2 regions of the Bradyrhizobium sp. USDA 372 genome follow, and region 2 is predicted to be linked to the other one. Evidence: predicted binding sites of a transcription regulator. Region 2 holds the regulator's gene; the other holds the start of a gene.
What was found. The regulator PhoB, encoded in region 2, activates phosphate uptake and scavenging genes when phosphate is short. The targets are predictions, from matches to a motif close to TGTCATNNANCTGTCAT.
Positions count from the first base shown of each region.

Region 1: AB7M16_RS07740 (UDP-2,3-diacylglucosamine diphosphatase) is a predicted target of PhoB. The motif match lies at 1,414-1,430, and genes of this name have one in related genera.

Region 1 is NZ_JBRJHR010000001.1:1,568,927-1,573,688, reverse strand. Features, by position in the region: gene AB7M16_RS07750 (PAS domain S-box protein) at 1-93, opposite strand, end outside; gene thiD (bifunctional hydroxymethylpyrimidine kinase/phosphomethylpyrimidine kinase) at 412-1,212, shown strand; gene AB7M16_RS07740 (UDP-2,3-diacylglucosamine diphosphatase) at 1,454-2,266, shown strand; gene AB7M16_RS07735 (glycosyltransferase family 4 protein) at 2,266-3,309, shown strand; gene AB7M16_RS07730 (threonine/serine dehydratase) at 3,468-4,451, shown strand; gene AB7M16_RS07725 (caspase family protein) at 4,712-4,762, opposite strand, start outside.
Region 2 is NZ_JBRJHR010000001.1:3,548,830-3,553,591, reverse strand. Features, by position in the region: gene pstC (phosphate ABC transporter permease subunit PstC) at 1-167, shown strand, start outside; gene pstA (phosphate ABC transporter permease PstA) at 172-1,017, shown strand; gene pstB (phosphate ABC transporter ATP-binding protein PstB) at 1,014-1,835, shown strand; gene phoU (phosphate signaling complex protein PhoU) at 1,847-2,563, shown strand; gene phoB (phosphate regulon transcriptional regulator PhoB) at 2,578-3,285, shown strand; gene AB7M16_RS16870 (GcrA family cell cycle regulator) at 3,556-4,068, opposite strand; gene AB7M16_RS16865 (acetylornithine transaminase) at 4,529-4,762, shown strand, end outside.

The sequences.
Region 1 (4,762 bases), 2.0 Mb from region 2:
GTGAAGCCAGATCAGCTCAGGCTCCCACAACAGGCAGATGCCGTGCGGCGACAGCATGGACGAGTCGAGGAGACGTTCGAAGAAGGCCCACATCGTTCCACCCCAAGAGTCTTTCAGATGGCTTGCGGGCCGGGGCGGCCTGCAACATCGGATCGCTGGACGGTTCCACCACCTGACGTACCTCGTCATCGGCGAAGCACGCTAAGGTACACGACTATACCAAGGGTCCGGCGCCGTTGCATTTTCAAGCCCGCATCATTGCGGGCCTTTGACCGCGCCGTGTCCGACTGATTCGCAAGGCGCGCAATTGATTCGCGAATCACGCTCGGCGGCGATTCGGCGCGCTTGCTGGCGTTCCGCGGTCGCGCTAGGACAGGCCATGGCGGCGTCCTCAAGCACATGTCCCCCGCGATGACGACCCCGGTCGCACTCACCATCGCCGGTTCCGATTCGAGCGGCGGCGCCGGCATCCAGGCGGACCTGAAGACCTTTGCCGCGCTCGGCGTCTACGGCGCCTCCGTGATCACGGCGCTAACGGCGCAGAACACGCGCGGCGTGACCGGCATTCACGCGGTGCCGGCCGGGTTCGTCACCGAGCAGATCGACGCGGTGTTCTCCGACCTCGACATCGGTGCGGTGAAGATCGGCATGGTGGCCCAGGCCGCCAGCATCGACGCCATCGCGGCCGCGCTGTCGCGCTGGGCACCGCGGCACGTCGTGCTCGATCCCGTCATGGTGGCGACCTCCGGTGATCGCCTGCTCGCCGCCGAAGCCGTCGACGCCCTGCGCACCAGGCTGATGCCGCTGGCTGCCGTGATCACGCCGAACCTGCCGGAGGCCGCGGCCCTGCTCGATGAGCCGTTGGCGGCGAGCGAGGCCGAGATCGAAAGCCAGGGACGCCGCCTGCTGGCGCTGGGCTGCCGCGCCGTCCTGATCAAGGGCGGGCACGGAGAGGGTGCCGAGAGCACCGACTATCTCGTCACTGCCGGGACCACGATCGCGCTCGCCGCGCCGCGCGTGGCCACCCGCAACACCCATGGCACCGGCTGCTCGCTGTCCTCCGCCATCGCGGCGGGGCTCGCCAAGGGCGAGGACCTCGAGGCCGCCGTGCGCAACGCCAAGGCCTGGATCAGTGCCGCGATCGCCGCCGCCGACCGCTTCAGCGTCGGCCACGGCCACGGGCCGATTCATCATTTCCACACGTTCTACTGAGGCGGGCTGCCGGGGAAACACCCTCTCCCCAGCCCTCCCCGCAAGCGGGGGAGGGAGCGCACCTACCTGGCTTCCGGCCGGGATCTGATCTCCAGAGCCCCCTGCGGCGCCATGTCGCCTGATTGTCGCATGCGACTGATATTCGCGGGGAGGGCGAGGCAAGGCGTGATTCGTATTTCAAGGTGCCTCGAGGGTTCAATCGGTCATCCCCCTGTCACGGGACATTGTTACAGGCTGGCGCATGGGAAGTTACGATGTGAGTGACGAGAGCCCGGAGCGGCGCTTTCGCACGTTGTTCATCTCCGACGTCCATCTCGGAGCCCGCGGTTCTCAAGCCGATCTTCTGCTCGACTTCCTGCGCTACCATGATGCCGACACGATCTATCTCGTCGGCGACATCGTCGACGGCTGGGCGCTGAAGTCGAGCTGGCACTGGCCGCAATCGCATAACGACCTCGTCCAGAAGCTTTTGCGCAAGGCGCGCAAGGGCGCCAAGGTCATCTACATTCCCGGCAATCACGACGAGTTCCTGCGCAACTATTACGGCACGCATTTCGGCGGCATCGACGTGGTCGAGAACACGGTTCACACCGGCGTCGACGGCAAGCGCTATCTCGTCATTCACGGCGACATCTTCGATCTCGTGGTGCAGAACGCGCGCTGGCTCGCCCATCTCGGCGACAAGGCCTACGACTTCGCGATCCAGATGAATCGCTTCGTCAACTTCTTTCGCCGCCTGTTCGGCGTGCCCTATTGGTCGCTGTCGCAATGGGCCAAGCAGAAGGTCAAGAACGCCGTCAACTATATCGGCGCGTTCGAGCAGGCGCTTGCCGCCGAGGCACGGCGTCACGAGGCCGACGGCGTGATCTGCGGCCACATCCACTACGCCGTGATCCGCGACGAGGCCGGCATCCGCTACATGAATTGCGGCGACTGGGTGGAGAGCTGCACCGCCCTGGTCGAGCATGACGACGGCCATTTCGAGATCATCACCTGGGCGGATCAGTTGCAGAAGCCGGCGCAGGTGCCACAGGTCGCGGCAAGGGCGGCCTGATGCGCATCCTGGTCGCGACCGATGCCTGGCACCCGCAAGTCAACGGTGTGGTTCGGACGCTGACCAAGCTCGCTGACGCCGCCAAAGAGCTCGGCGTCGAGTTCACGTTCCTGACGCCTCAATCGTTCCGCACCTTCGCCATGCCGAGCTATCGCGACGTGCGCCTCGCCATGCCGCGCCCGGCCCGGATCGCAAGGCTGATCGAGGAGGCGCGGCCCGACAGCATCCACATCGCGACCGAAGGGCCGATCGGCCTGATGGTTCGCCGCTATTGCCGCCAGCGCAAGCTGCCGTTCACGACCAGCTTCCACACCCGCTTCCCTGAATATGTCCGCGCCCGCGTGCCAGTCCCTGGCTCGCTGATCTGGCGGGCGCTGCGGCGGTTCCACAGCCCCAGCCGCGCCGTGATGGCGGCGACGCCGGCGCTCGCGCGCGAACTGACCGAGCGCGGCTTCGACAATGTCGTGCTGTGGCCGCGCGGCGTCGACACGGGCCTGTTCCACCCCCGCGTCATCGATCTCTGCCTGCCGGCCCCCGTATTCCTGTCGGTCGGCCGGGTGGCCGTGGAGAAGAATCTCGAGGCGTTCCTGGAGCTCGACCTGCCCGGCACCAAGGTGGTCGTCGGCGACGGCCCGGCGCGCGCCTCGCTGGAAGAGGCCTATCCCGATGCGATCTTCCTCGGCGAGAAGCACGGTGAGGAACTGGCGGATATCTACGCGGCCGCCGACGTGTTCGTGTTCCCGAGCAAGACCGACACCTTCGGCCTGGTCCTGCTGGAGGCGCTGGCGAGTGGTCTGCCGGTCGCGGCTTTCCCGGTGAAGGGACCCCGCGACGTGATCGGCGATGCGCCGGTCGGCGCGCTTGATCACGATCTGCGCAGCGCCTGCTTCGCCGCACTCGACATCTCCCGGCAGGATTGCGTCGCGTTTGCCGCCAATTACACTTGGGAAGCCTCGGCGCGGGTCTTCATCGAGAGCATTTTGGCGGTCGGGGCGGTGCTGCCCGGCAGGGCCGGCGCGGAACAGCCGCGGTTCGTGGCCTAGAGCGATCTCGATCCGATGGATCGAAATGGCAATAGATTCTTGTTTTGACGCGTTTTCTTTACGCGAACCGGTAGCCACTTCGCTCTAAAGCGCTATGGGGAAAATCATCGCGCGGAGGTGTCTTGCCCGGGCCTGATCGGCCGCGATAACATTCCGCCATGACCGAACAGCTCCTTCCGGTCGGCCCTGCCGACATCGATGCCGCGGCGCGCGTGATCGCGCCTTACGCCATCCGCACCCCGCTGTTGTCCTTCCCCGTGCTCAACGAGCGCGTCGGTGCCAAGGTGTTTCTGAAGCCGGAGATGCTCCAGCGCACCGGCTCGTTCAAGTTCCGCGGTGCCTTCAACAAGGTGTTCTCGATCCCGCAGGACAAGCGCGCCGGCGGGGTCGTCGCGTTCTCCTCCGGCAACCACGCGCAAGGCGTGGCGGCGGCGGCAAAAATCCTCGACATGCAGGCGACCATCGTGATGCCGGCGGATGCCCCGCTGTCGAAGCGCGAGCGCACCAAATCCTACGGCGCCGAAGTCGTGCTGTACGACCGCGACAAGGACGACCGCGAGGCGATCTCGCGCGGCATCGCCGAGAAGCGTGGCGCGACGCTGGTCAAACCCTACGACGATCCCTTCGTGATCGCAGGGCAGGGCACCGCCGGCCGCGAGATCGCGGAGGACATGGCAACGCTTGGCCTCAGCCCCGACATCGTGGTGGCGCCGGCCTCCGGCGGCGGCCTGATCGCGGGCGTCGCCACGGCCGTGAAGGCGCGCTATCCGCAAGCCGAGATCGTGGTCGCCGAGCCCGAGGCCTTCGACGATCACGGCATTTCACTCAGCGCAGGTCATCGCGAGCCGCATCCGCCGGCTGGCCGCACCATCTGCGATGCGCTGATGGCGCTGATGCCGGGCGAGATGACGTTTGCGATCAACAGCAAGCTGCTCGCGCGCGGCGTCACGGCTTCCGATGCCGAAGTCGGCGCGGCCGTCGCCTTCGCCTATCGCGAGCTGAAGCTCGTGGTGGAGCCCGGCGGCGCGGTGGGTCTTGCCGCGCTGCTCGCCGGACGCCTGGACGTGACGGGGAGGAACGTCGTCATCGTGCTGTCAGGCGGCAATGTCGACGCGGATCTGTTCGCCGAGCTGGTGGCCTGATCGCCTCCTCCTCACGGCGCATCCCGGAATGAGAGGAACTAGGGGCAGAGCGTCGCCGCTCTGCCCCTTCTGTGTTTCTGTCGATCTTGAGGATCGAACTTTCCGCTTGCTCGGTGCAACCTCTCCCGCTTGCGGGAGAGGTCGGCACGCAGTGCCGGGTGAGGGCTTTTTCCTCTTGGGGATTGTCCCGTTGTGGAGAGACCCTCTCCCCAGCCCTCCCCCGCAAGCGGGGGAGGGAGCGCACCTTCTGTCTTGCGCAATCAGTGCATGAAGCCGCCGCGACGGTTGCCGCCATTGTTCATGCTCGGCGC
Region 2 (4,762 bases):
CGGGCACCACGATCTCGGCCGCGATCGCATCCGAGTTCGCCGAGAGCGACGGCCTGCACCAGTCCGGCCTGATCCTGCTCGGCCTCCTGCTGTTCGTGCTGACGTTCTTCGTGCTCGCGGCCGCCCGGTTGATGCTGCTGCGCCTGGAAACCAAGGCGGGGAAGTGAAGTCATGAACCCGATCTATTCGCGCCGCCGCCGCTGGGACATCGTCATTCGCGGTCTCTGCATCGCAGCCGCTGCGTTCGGCGTCACCTGGCTCGCGCTGATCCTGATGACGTTGCTCTACAACGGCCTGGCCGGGCTCAACCTCCAGGTCTTCACCGAGAACACGCCGCCGCCCGGATCGAACGAAGGCGGTCTGCTCAACGCCATCGTCGGCTCGCTGATCATGACCGTGATCGGCGTCGGCATCGGCGCGCCGCTCGGCCTGTTCGCCGGCACCTATCTTGCCGAATACGGCCGCAACGACAAGCTGACCTCGGTGATCCGTTTCATCAACGACATTCTCCTGTCGGCGCCCTCGATCATCATCGGCCTGTTCATCTACGGCGCGGTGGTGGTGCCGATGCGGGGCTTCTCGGCGATCGCGGGCAGCCTCGCGCTCGCCGTCATCGTGATCCCGGTCGTGGTGCGCACCACCGAGGACATGCTGCTGCTGGTGCCGAATCCGCTGCGCGAGGCGGCCTCTGCGCTCGGTCTGCCGCGCTCGCTGGTGATCAAGCGCATCGCCTATCGTGCCGCGCGTTCGGGCCTCATCACCGGCGTGCTGCTGGCGACCGCCCGTGTCGCGGGCGAGACCGCACCGCTGTTGTTCACGGCGCTGTCGAACCAGTTCTTCAGCCTCGGCCTGAACAAGACGATGGCGAACCTACCTGTCACCATCAACAACTTCGTGCAGAGCCCCTACGAATATTGGAAGCAACTCGCCTGGAGCGGCGCGCTGCTCATCACCCTGACCGTGCTTGCCCTGAACATTGGCGCGCGCATCCTTGGCGCCGAGAGGACTGCAAAATGAGTGAAATGTCTGTTTCCGTCAGCGCGCCGACCGTTCATCCCGGCTCGCAGCCGCTGCCCGAGGCGCCCGCCAAGGTCACCGCGCGCAACCTGAATTTCTACTACGGTGAGCACCACGCGCTGAAGAACATCAATCTGACGCTCGGCACCAACCGCGTCACGGCGTTCATCGGCCCGTCGGGCTGCGGCAAGTCGACCCTGCTGCGCATCTTCAACCGGATGTACGACCTCTATCCGGGCCAGCGCGCCACCGGCCAGCTGCTGCTCGACCAGACCAACATCCTCGACGCCAAGCTGGACCTCAACCTGTTGCGGGCCCGGGTCGGCATGGTGTTCCAGAAGCCGACGCCGTTCCCGATGACGATCTACGAGAACATCGCCTTCGGCATTCGTCTGTACGAGAAGATCTCGAAGTCCGAGATGGACGGCCGCGTCGAGAAGGCGCTGCGCGGCGGCGCGCTGTGGAATGAGGTCAAGGACAAGCTCAATGCCTCCGGCCTGTCGCTCTCCGGCGGCCAGCAGCAGCGCCTCTGCATCGCCCGCACCGTCGCGGTGCGGCCCGAGGTGATCCTGTTCGACGAGCCTTGCTCGGCGCTCGACCCGATCTCGACCGCCAAGGTCGAGGAGCTGATCCAGGAATTGTCCGAGAATTACACGATCGCGATCGTCACCCACAACATGCAGCAGGCGGCGCGCGTCTCCGACAAGACCGCCTTCATGTATCTCGGCGAGTTGATCGAGTTCGACGATACCAGCAAGATCTTCACGTCGCCGAGCGATCGGCGCACGCAGGATTACATCACCGGCCGGTTCGGCTGAGGAGACGGAATATGGGTTCTGAACATACCGTAAAGGCCTTCGACAGCGACCTTCAGGAGCTCACTCGCCTGGTCGCCGAGATGGGCGGCATCGCCGAGCGCATGATCGTCGATTCCGTCGACGCGCTGATCCGCCGCGACGTGGCACTCGGCCAGCGCGTCGTCACCACCGACGCCGATCTCGACGCGCTGCAGAAGCGCATCGAGGAGCGCGCCGTGCTCACCATCGCCCGCCGCCAGCCGATGGCCGTCGACCTGCGCGAGATCGTCGGCGCCATGCGCGTTGCGACCGATCTCGAGCGCATCGGCGATCTTGCCAAGAACATGGGCAAGCGCGTCGCGGCGCTGGAGACGGATTTCCATCCGCTCAAGCTGTTCCGCGGCCTGGAGCACATGACAGACCTCGTGCAGCAGCAGGTCAAGAGCGTGCTCGACGCCTATGCCGCGCACGATTTGCCGGCGGCGATGGCGGTGTGGAAGGGCGACGAGGAAGTCGACGCCATCTGCACCTCGCTGTTCCGCGAGCTCCTCACCTACATGATGGAGGATCCGCGCAACATCTCGTTCTGCATCCACCTGATGTTCTGTGCCAAGAACATCGAGCGGATCGGCGACCACGCCACCAACATCGCCGAGACCGTGTTCTACATGATCGAGGGCCAGGCGATCACCGACAAGCGGCCGAAGGGCGACATGACGACCTTCGCCACGACGGTGCCGAATACCTAAGGAGCGACGACAACATGGGCGCACGCATTATGGTGGTAGAGGACGAGGAAGCTCTCACCGAGCTTCTCCGCTACAACCTCGAAGGCGACGGCTATGACGTCGAGACGGTGATGCGCGGCGACGACGCCGACACCCGCCTCAAGGAGCACATTCCCGATCTGATCGTGCTCGACTGGATGCTGCCGGGCCTGTCGGGCATCGAGCTGTGCCGGCGGCTTCGGACCCGTCCCGAGACCAAGCAGCTGCCGATCATCATGCTCACCGCGCGCGGCGAGGAGAGCGAGCGGGTACGGGGCCTCGCAACCGGCGCCGACGATTACATCGTCAAGCCGTTCTCGGTGCCGGAGCTGCTCGCGCGCGTGAAGGGTCTGCTCAGGCGCGCCAGCCCCGAGCGGCTCGCCACCGTGCTCGCCTATGGCGACATCGAGCTCGACCGCGACAAGCGCCGCGTGGCGCGCTCGGGCCGGCCGATCGATCTCGGCCCGACCGAATATCGCCTGCTGGAGTTCTTCCTGGAGCATCCCGGCCGCGTGTTCTCGCGCGAGCAGCTGCTCGATAGCGTCTGGGGCCGCGACATCTATATCGATGAGCGTACCGTCGACGTCCATATCGGCCGCCTGCGCAAGCTGCTCAATCTCGGCCGCGAGCAGGACCCGATCCGCACCGTCCGCGGCGCCGGCTACGCGCTGGATGATCGCTTCGCGAAGGCCGAGCAGACGTAGGCGTTTCGAGCTGTTGTTTGGCGAGCTGTGGCCACAATCTCAGCCGTCATCCCGGCGCGCGCGCAGCGCGAGCCCGGGATCTCAGCGCGAGCGCTTGCGCTCGTCGCGATCAACCCAAGGACTTTGTTTGGCGAAGACCCGGCGTGACCATCTCGCGCAGCAATTGCGCCCTGTGGTTATGGATCCCCGCCTTCGCGGGGATGACACTGAGTAGGTGGCGCCGTCATCGTGTGACGGCTGTAATCTCGGCGATCAACTAATCCCGCAAGCTCAGCGCGTGCTCGGCTTCGCCGGTGCGCGACGGCGGTCCGCTGCGGGCTGATAGGCCACGCGCGAATGCTGGGCGCAATAGGGCAGGCCCGAGAGCGCCTTGCCGCCGCAGAAGAAGAAATCCGGGCTCGAGGGATCGCCGACCGGCCAGTGGCAGGTCGCCTCGTTCAATTCCAGCAGCGACAGCCGCTGGCTCATCGGCACCACGTTGTCGTAGGTAACCGGCTCGGCTTCCACCTCGACCTCGAAGGCCTGCGCCAGCGCGGTGTTACCGCGCGCAACGGGTCGCGTCACGCGCATCATGTGCTGCGCGGGCCGTGCCTTGCGCGGCCGCGGCGCTGCCGATGAAGGGCTCTTGGCGCGGCCGGACAGGCCGAGCCGGTGCACCTTGCCGATCACGGCATTGCGGGTCACATTGCCGAGCTCCGCCGCGATCTGGCTGGCCGAAAGTCCGGCCTCCCAGAGCTTCTTCAGCTGCTCGACGCGATCATCGGACCAGGTCAAAACCGTCATTGCACCCTTTCCCTCGCAGCGCGCCTGCCATCCTGGAGCCTTCGCCGCGATTGCCTAAAGCCTTGAAAAACCCGTGCCGCCAGAATCCCTTAAGGCTCGCCGGGCGCGCTCAAGACGCCCGAACGTTTACGCCGGTACATGAGGACTTTTGGGATCAGAACTGCTGCACGAGATGTCGTATCTGACAGTCCAAACGCTACAATATGGCGTGACTCCCGCGCAAGAGTCCGCCGACTCGCTTCCACATGTTCCGTGGCGAAAAACCCGCAAAATCGGCACCGCAAGACTACGGATTCAGCGTTTCGCGAGGCTTTCCGGGCGGCATTGACACCCGTCTTTCCAAGCATAAGATAGTGCCACGTGCCGCCCTTAAAAGGCGGCACGTTTCGTTTTCCGGGGCCGGTCAATGGTGCGTTGCGCAATGCGTGCCTCACACCGTCCGCAACATTCAAGTGACGTCATGACTAACAGCGCCGCGCCGCATTTGCTCCCCGTCTTCGCCAGGGCCGACCTCGGTTTCGAGCGCGGCGAAGGCTGCTGGCTGATCGCGACCAATGGTGATCGCTATCTCGATTTCACCTCGGGCGTGGCGGTGAATGCGCTCGGCCACGTTCATCCCGCGCTGGTCAAGGCGTTGCAGGAGCAGGCGACGAAGCTCTGGCACATGTCGAACCTGTTCCAGAGCCCCGATGGC